3 regions of the Arthrobacter sp. zg-Y1171 genome follow, and region 2 is predicted to be linked to each of the others. Evidence: riboswitches for the same ligand, from Rfam matches in the RefSeq annotation. Region 2 holds a riboswitch; each other region holds the start of a gene.
The links. A riboswitch is a leader RNA that binds a small molecule or an ion and turns the genes downstream of it on or off. The one in region 2 is predicted to bind S-adenosylmethionine.

Region 1 (2,260 bases), 690 kb from region 2:
CGCCGGCGTTAATCTGCAGCAGGGTGTCCACCAGGTGGCGGAACTCGATGTCCGTAGTGTGCGGCCCGTGCCAGGAACCCCAGCACAGGTGGAATCGGACCTGTTCCTCGGGCAGGCCGCGCAGGGCATAGTTCAGGGCCTCGACGCGGATCTGCGTGAACTTGAGGTAGTCGGCCACCGAAGGCTCGGGGTTGATCTGGTCCCAGTTCTCGGCAATGGACGGATCATCGATCTGGACGATCAGCCCGGCGTCCACGATGGCAAGGTATTCCTCCCGCATGGCATCCGCGCAGGCGTAGATGAACTCCTCCTCCGTCGCGTAGTACTCGTTGGCAATCCGCGAACAGGAGCCGGGGGAGAGTGAGGCGAGGAAACCCTCGGACAAACCTGCCTCGGCCAGACCGGACTTGAGGTTGGCAATGTCGCTGGCCACGGCGTCGTACCCCGTGTATTCCACCGGACCCGTGACCTTGGGAAAGACCTTCTGCGCCCCGGTGGTGATGCCGGAGGTTGGGTCGGTGTAGGCATCGGCGAAGCGCTGCCGGTCGCGGCGGTCCCCGAAACTGGTGAGGACAACGTTTCCGGGCTCGGAGCGGTGCGGTTCCATGTTCCAGATCCCCGTCTCGGCAACGCTCAGGCCGCCAAGCCGGGCAAACGAGTAGGACCACCAGGCCCCGTAGTCGACGTCCGCGGACATCGCATGCCCGTATTCGCCGTCGTTGGGGATATCGATACCCGCCTGGCGCTGGCGCCGCACGAGGTCGGCGACGGCGGCCTGCAGCAGTTCGGCGTAGCCTTCCGTATCCGCGGGGTCGGTTTCCCGGGCCGCGTTCGCGGCAATCAGTTCAGGGGTCCGGGGGAGCGAACCGGCGTGCGTGGTCAAAATACGGTCAGTGCTTTTGCGCATGGCAGTGATCCTTAAGGAATCGGTGCTCTTGCCCGCACCGGATGCCCAAGGGGCGGTGCAGGCCGCTTCGTCATCCGAACCACCCGTGAAGCATGGGGTTGGTGCACGGCCAAGTCGGAGCTTGGCGGCCGTGTCTCCTGAAGCTGGGACCCATCCTAACCACGCCGCAGGGATGCAGCCAAGCATGTGACGGGACGGCAAAAAGGACGGCGGCACCGGAAAGTTCCGGTGCCGCCGTCCTTAGTGAAACGCTTGGTGCCTGCCTGCTAGCGCACGCCGCCCATGAGCTTCTTGATCGACGGTGTCGCCACAGCCAGGGCGATGCCCAGGATGATTGCGGTGACGCCGCTGAAGGTGAAGTAGCTGACCTCAGTTGCGGGATCGTAGAACTGTGCCAGCCAGCCTGCCAGGGTGGTGCCCAGGGAGACGGACAGGAAGAACAGGGCCACCATCTGGGTCCGGAAGATTTCCGGAGCCAGCTTGGTTGCCACGGACAGGCCAATCGGGGAGATGAACAGCTCCGCGAACGTGAACAGGAGCAGGATGCCGACGATCGCCAGCAGCGGGGTGCTGTTGGCGCCGCCGCCGGAGAACGGAATGAACGCCAGGAACGCCAGGCCCATCACTGCCAGGCCCAGGGCGAACTTCAGCGGTGAGGACGGCTGGCGGTCGCCCAGCTTGGTCCAGACGGCGGCAAACACTGCAGCGAAGATGATGATGAAGATCGGGTTGATCGACTGGACCCAGCTCGGCGGCATTTCCCACCCGAAGATGTGCCGGTCCAGGGAGGTGTCGGCGTACAGGGCCACCACGGTGAACTGCTGCTGGAACAGCGCCCAGAAAGCGGCACTGGCGATGAACAGCGGCATGAAGGAGTAAACACGCCGGCGTTCGAGCCTGTCCACCTTCGGACTGCGCAGGATGATGATGAAGTACGCGATGGAGGCCAGGATGGCGACCGTGGCCATGACCACTGCCAGGTTCTCCGCCTTGAGCAGGCCGAAGGCGGCGGCCAGGGCGACGATGACCACGACTGCGGCAACGACGATGCCCATGGGGAGGTACTTCTTGCGCGGCAGCGGGTTGGTGACCTCGTGGGCTGCCTTGGGCAGGTACTTGCGGGTCATGCCGTACTGGACCAGGCCGATGGCCATGCCGATAGCGGCCAGGCCGAAGCCGTAGTGGAAGCCAAGGCGGACCTGGAGGAGGCCGGTCAGGAGCGGGCCGACGAGGGCGCCGAGGTTGATGCCCATGTAGAAGAGGGAGAAACCGGCGTCGCGTCGTTCGTCCTTCTCCTCGTACAGGGTGCCCACCAGGGAGGTCGCGTTGGCCTTGACGCCGCCGGAACCCAGG
Region 2 (2,260 bases):
TGCTGCCGAATTGGCCGCGGATGCTGCGGTGCAGGAAGCCGACACTGTCCTGGTGACCGTGCCGAACCAGCTGGGCGTGGAGTACAACGCGCATTTGCTGGAGAGCATCGTCAAGCTTGTGGCGCCGGGGGCCGGCTGGCGGTAAGTCTCGTCTTGCCCGGGTCCAGCCGGGTCCAGCCGGGTCCGCCGGGTCCGCCCCCTGCGGGGCTGGAACGGCGGCAACGAAATTCCCCGCTCGCAGAGCTCGCGGGAAATATTAAAGCCGCCTTCCTCCAGCCCCTCCGGTGGCGGCGCGTGGTGTCCAGCACCTTCCGGGGCGGGCTGGGCCCAGCTCCTCCGGTGGCGGTTATAGGTGCCGGAGCGCCTTCCTCCAGGCCCTCCGGCCACGGGCAGCGTCCCAACCAGGACGCGGCCTGCGTACATCTTCGACTGGGAGGGACGGGCGTCGCCCCCGAGGTCCTCGCGCCGACGGAAGGCGAGGTGCGTAGGCGCCGGACGGACCGGGTTAGGCGGCTTTAATAATCCTTGCGAGCTCTGCGAGCAGGGATTTTCGTTGCCGCCGTTCCTGTCCGCCCGGCGCACCCACCGGAACGTACCCCCATCGGTCCGCCCCGGCGCACCCCAACGGAACCCTCGAACGGCATCCCGAAAACGGTCCACTGTCGAAATGTCAGTGGCCTCCGCTAGAGTAGTTTTCAGCTTCACGAGATGTGGCCTTCGCCCGGTTTACCGGGCACAAAAGCTCCGACTGGCCCCACACCAACCCCATTGTTCGGCGGGTGGTTCGGATGACGAAGCGGCCTGCGTCATTCGTCGCAGGCAAGGACAACCTGCAAAGGAACCCACTGTGAGCATCTCCAGTGTCAGCAAATCCGGTCTCAGCAACTGCAGCGGCTTCGCCCCCGGGCACAACATCCATTGGATCCACAGCCGCCGCCTCGAGGGCTGGGAACAGTGGTCGGACGTCGAAGTCACGGCGGATCCGCAGCTGGACCTCATCTATCTGGTGTCCGAAGGTACCCAGCACCTGATGTGGTTCCACAATGTTCCGGCTGTCGCCACCGCGCTCGCGGCCGCCGTCGATACCCCGCAGTGGTGCCGGCACTATTCCACACTGATGGTGCCGGGCGGGTTTGATTCCGATGCCCGGAGTTCTTTTTTCTACTTGGCCCGGCCGGAGCGGGTCGTTCCCTGCAACGGCTCCCTGGTTCGGGCCCCGGAAACTGAGCGGATCGAAAAGGCCGGCTCCTAGCTGCCGCTCCGTCTCGGGACCCGTACGGATTCCGAGACGGTGCAGCCGCGTGCGAGGAGCTGGGCAGGCCCGAACGTCCGCGGCCCGCCGCTACGCGCGACCCCGGAGCGGCCGCGAACCTACGCTGGGCGCCATGGCATACAACATACAAATCTGTGTGGACTGCACCCATGCCCTCAACCAAGCGGATTGGTGGGCCGAAACCCTCAAATGGGCCAGGGAACCCACCGACCAGGAGGTCCTCCAATCCGCCCTGGACCAGGGCCTTGCCTCACCGACGGACGTAGTGGAACACCACGGCGTCCGGGTCTGGGGGGATGTCGCGGCCATTTGCCCGCCCGACCAGGTGGGCCGCCGCGGGCGGCTGCGCATCCTGTTCCAGACGGTGCCGGAACCCAAGACAGTCAAGGACCGGATCCACCTCGACGTGATTCTGGATGACATGGCCAAGGAGGAAGCACGCCCCAGGCTGGAACAGCGGGGAGCCACCTTCCTTTATGAAGCCAGCCAGGGGCCGCAATCCTGGTACACCATGGCCGACCCGGAAGGGAACGAATTCTGCATCGGTTGACGACGCCGGGACTCACCCTTGTACAGAAGGCGGACGCTGGGACGCGGCAGCTACGCAGGCAGCAGCTACTGCTGCAACAGCTCCGGCGGCACGCTGTAGAGGAGGATGACACCCAGCAGGTTTTTCGCGGCGTGCACACCGTAGGAAAGCATGAAGTTGTTTCCGGCCCAGACGTAGATGCCTACGAGGGTGGCGCCCATCGCCAGGTAGGGCATCAGCACCGGCAGGGTCAGGGATTCCTTGCCCACAATGTGGATGGAGGCGAATAACAGGACCGACAGGATGCAGCATCCCCAGAGGTTCCAGTACCGGCTGAGCTTGCCGATCAGCAGGTGGCGGAAAATGTACTCCTCGACAAAGGGCGCCAGCACCACCAGCAGCGGCACCACCAGCCACGGCGATACGGACCCCACAAATCCCTCGACGGCTTCCTGGTT
Region 3 (2,260 bases), 1.7 Mb from region 2:
TCGAAGGAGACAATGGCGCCGGTGCCGCGCGGCCCGTATTTGCGGCCGCGCGCAAACCACGGGCTGGACTCCAGGCCCGCATACGCAACCGACACGACGTCGTCGTGGCCTTCGAGCCAGTTCGCTACGGCGACGGCGTTGGATACGTGCCGCTCCACCCGCAGGCTCAGCGTTTCCAGTCCCTGGGCAATCAGGAACGCGTTGAACGGCGACACCGCGGACCCGAGGTCCCGCAGCAGCTGCACCCTCGCCTTCAGGATGAAGGCCAGGTTCGCTCCGAGGGCCCCGTTGACGCCCAGGTCCCGGGCGTAGACGAGCCCGTTGTAGCTTTCGTCCGGGGTGTTGAACCCGGGGAACTTCTCCGGGTCCGCGGCGAAGTCGAAGTTGCCCGAATCGACGATGACGCCGGCAATGGCCGTCCCGTGCCCGCCGAGGTACTTCGTGGCCGAGTGGACCACAATGTCGGCTCCCCATTCGATCGGACGGATGAGGTACGGCGTCGACAGCGTGTTGTCCACGATCAGCGGCACGCCCGCCTCATGGGCCACGGCGCTGATGCCTTCCAGGTCCAGGACATCCTGCCGGGGGTTGGAGACCACCTCGCCGAAGAAGGCCTTGGTATTGGGCCGGACGGCATCGCGCCAGTGGTCCAGGTTGTCCGGGTCCTGCACGAAGGTGGTTTCAATGCCGAACCGCTTCAGGGTGTGCTTCAGCAGGTTGTAGGTGCCGCCGTAGAGGCTGGGGCTGGCGACCACATGGTCACCGGCCTGCGCCAGGTTCAGCAGCGCGAAGGTTTCGGCCGCCTGCCCGGACGCGAGCAGCAGGGCGCCGACGCCGCCCTCAAGGGAAGCGATCCGGTTTTCCACCGCTTCCTGGGTAGGGTTGCCGATCCGGGTGTAGATCGGTTCCAGTTCGGCCAGGGCAAACCGGTTCGCGGCGGCCTCTGCACTCGGAAAAACGAAGGATGTCGTCTGGTAGATCGGCAGGGCTCGGGCACCGGTGACGGCGTCGGGCTCCTGGCCTACATGGATCTGGCGGGTTTCAAATGACCAATCTGCACTCATGATGCTCCCTCAAACCAGGGGCCGCACAACGCCGCCGGGGTGCATCCGGGTACGCCGGATGTCCGGTGGGGTCGTGGGACCCGCGCTTGCCGGACGCCCGTTTGGCGTACGGCCAGGTCTTCACCCGGGGCACCCCACCGCGGTTGGAGGGTTGCCGGCCAGCAAGCCGGGGCTATCTGCTGGCACTCATGACCTGCACCCATGGAAACCGATATGCCGCCGTCGCGCAACCTCTGTGACGCACCGTGAAATATCGGCGCTTTTTCGCCGTAATTCCGAGCTGCGGCCGGGAACATTCCGCACTTAGGCTTCCCTTGGTCGAGACGCGTATCACAACGTGCCACAATGGGCCGCATGCGCTTGGACCATGTTTCTTATGCCTGTGAATCCGACGGTCTTTTGGCCACCACCGAGAGGATTGCTGCTGCTCTCGGCGCCGATTACGTGAAGGGTGGCGTCCACCCCCGATTCGGTACCCGCAATATGATCCTGCCCCTGGCCAACAACCAGTACGTCGAGGTGGTGGAGGTCCTGAACCACCCGGCGTCGGACAAGGCTCCGTTCGGCCAGGCCGTGCGCCAGCGCTCCGAATGCGGCGGCGGATGGATGGGCTGGTGTGTTGCCGTTGACGATCTCTCCCCCTTCGAGGAACGCCTCGGCCGGGCCTCCGTGCCGGGCAACCGCAAGTTCCCCGACGGCCAGGAGCTGACCTGGCGGCAGATCGGCATCAACGGATTGATCGCCGATCCGCAGGTTCCCTATCTGCTCCGCTGGGACGACGGCACCGACGAGCTGCACCCCTCCAACGCCATTCCCGGGATGCCCGGTTCGGTGAAGCTGAAGTCCCTGACCATTGCCGGCTCCGCTGCACGCGTCACCGACTGGCTGGGCCATCCCGTGGAGAAGCCGCTGGAGAACGTGGATGTCACGTGGATTGCTCCGGCGGGTACACCGGGCATCATGTCCGTCACCTTCGACACGGCGAACGGTCCTGTCGAGATCTAGCACTGGGTTTCTGCTGCCGGTTCGGGGTTTTCCTGCCGGATCCCCGTGGTCTGTCCGGCGTGTCCGGATCCCCGCGGCCTGTCCCCGCAGCCTGTCCGGATCCCTGCGGTCTGTCCCCGCAGCCTGTCCGGATCCCTGCGGTCTGTCCGGATCCCCGCCGCCTGTCCCCGCAGCCTGTCCGGATCCCTGCG

Region 1: it holds a riboswitch for S-adenosylmethionine, as region 2 does, so the genes downstream of both, N2L00_RS00360 (cobalamin-independent methionine synthase II family protein) here and N2L00_RS13185 (hypothetical protein) in region 2, are expected to answer to the same signal.
Region 3: it holds a riboswitch for S-adenosylmethionine, as region 2 does, so the genes downstream of both, N2L00_RS05040 (bifunctional o-acetylhomoserine/o-acetylserine sulfhydrylase) here and N2L00_RS13185 (hypothetical protein) in region 2, are expected to answer to the same signal.

The regions. Positions count from the first base shown of each region.
Region 1 covers NZ_CP104264.1:73,687-75,946, forward strand. Annotated here, with positions in the region: gene N2L00_RS00360 (cobalamin-independent methionine synthase II family protein) at 1-907, opposite strand, end outside; SAM riboswitch class IV at 927-1,050, opposite strand; gene N2L00_RS00365 (peptide MFS transporter) at 1,174-2,260, opposite strand, start outside.
Region 2 covers NZ_CP104264.1:2,808,292-2,810,551, forward strand. Annotated here, with positions in the region: gene N2L00_RS13180 (LLM class flavin-dependent oxidoreductase) at 1-145, shown strand, start outside; SAM riboswitch class IV at 700-832, shown strand; gene N2L00_RS13185 (hypothetical protein) at 848-1,252, shown strand; gene N2L00_RS13190 (VOC family protein) at 1,386-1,823, shown strand; gene N2L00_RS13195 (CPBP family intramembrane glutamic endopeptidase) at 1,889-2,260, opposite strand, start outside.
Region 3 covers NZ_CP104264.1:1,083,094-1,085,353, reverse strand. Annotated here, with positions in the region: gene N2L00_RS05040 (bifunctional o-acetylhomoserine/o-acetylserine sulfhydrylase) at 1-1,064, opposite strand, end outside; SAM riboswitch class IV at 1,142-1,258, opposite strand; gene N2L00_RS05035 (VOC family protein) at 1,419-2,069, shown strand.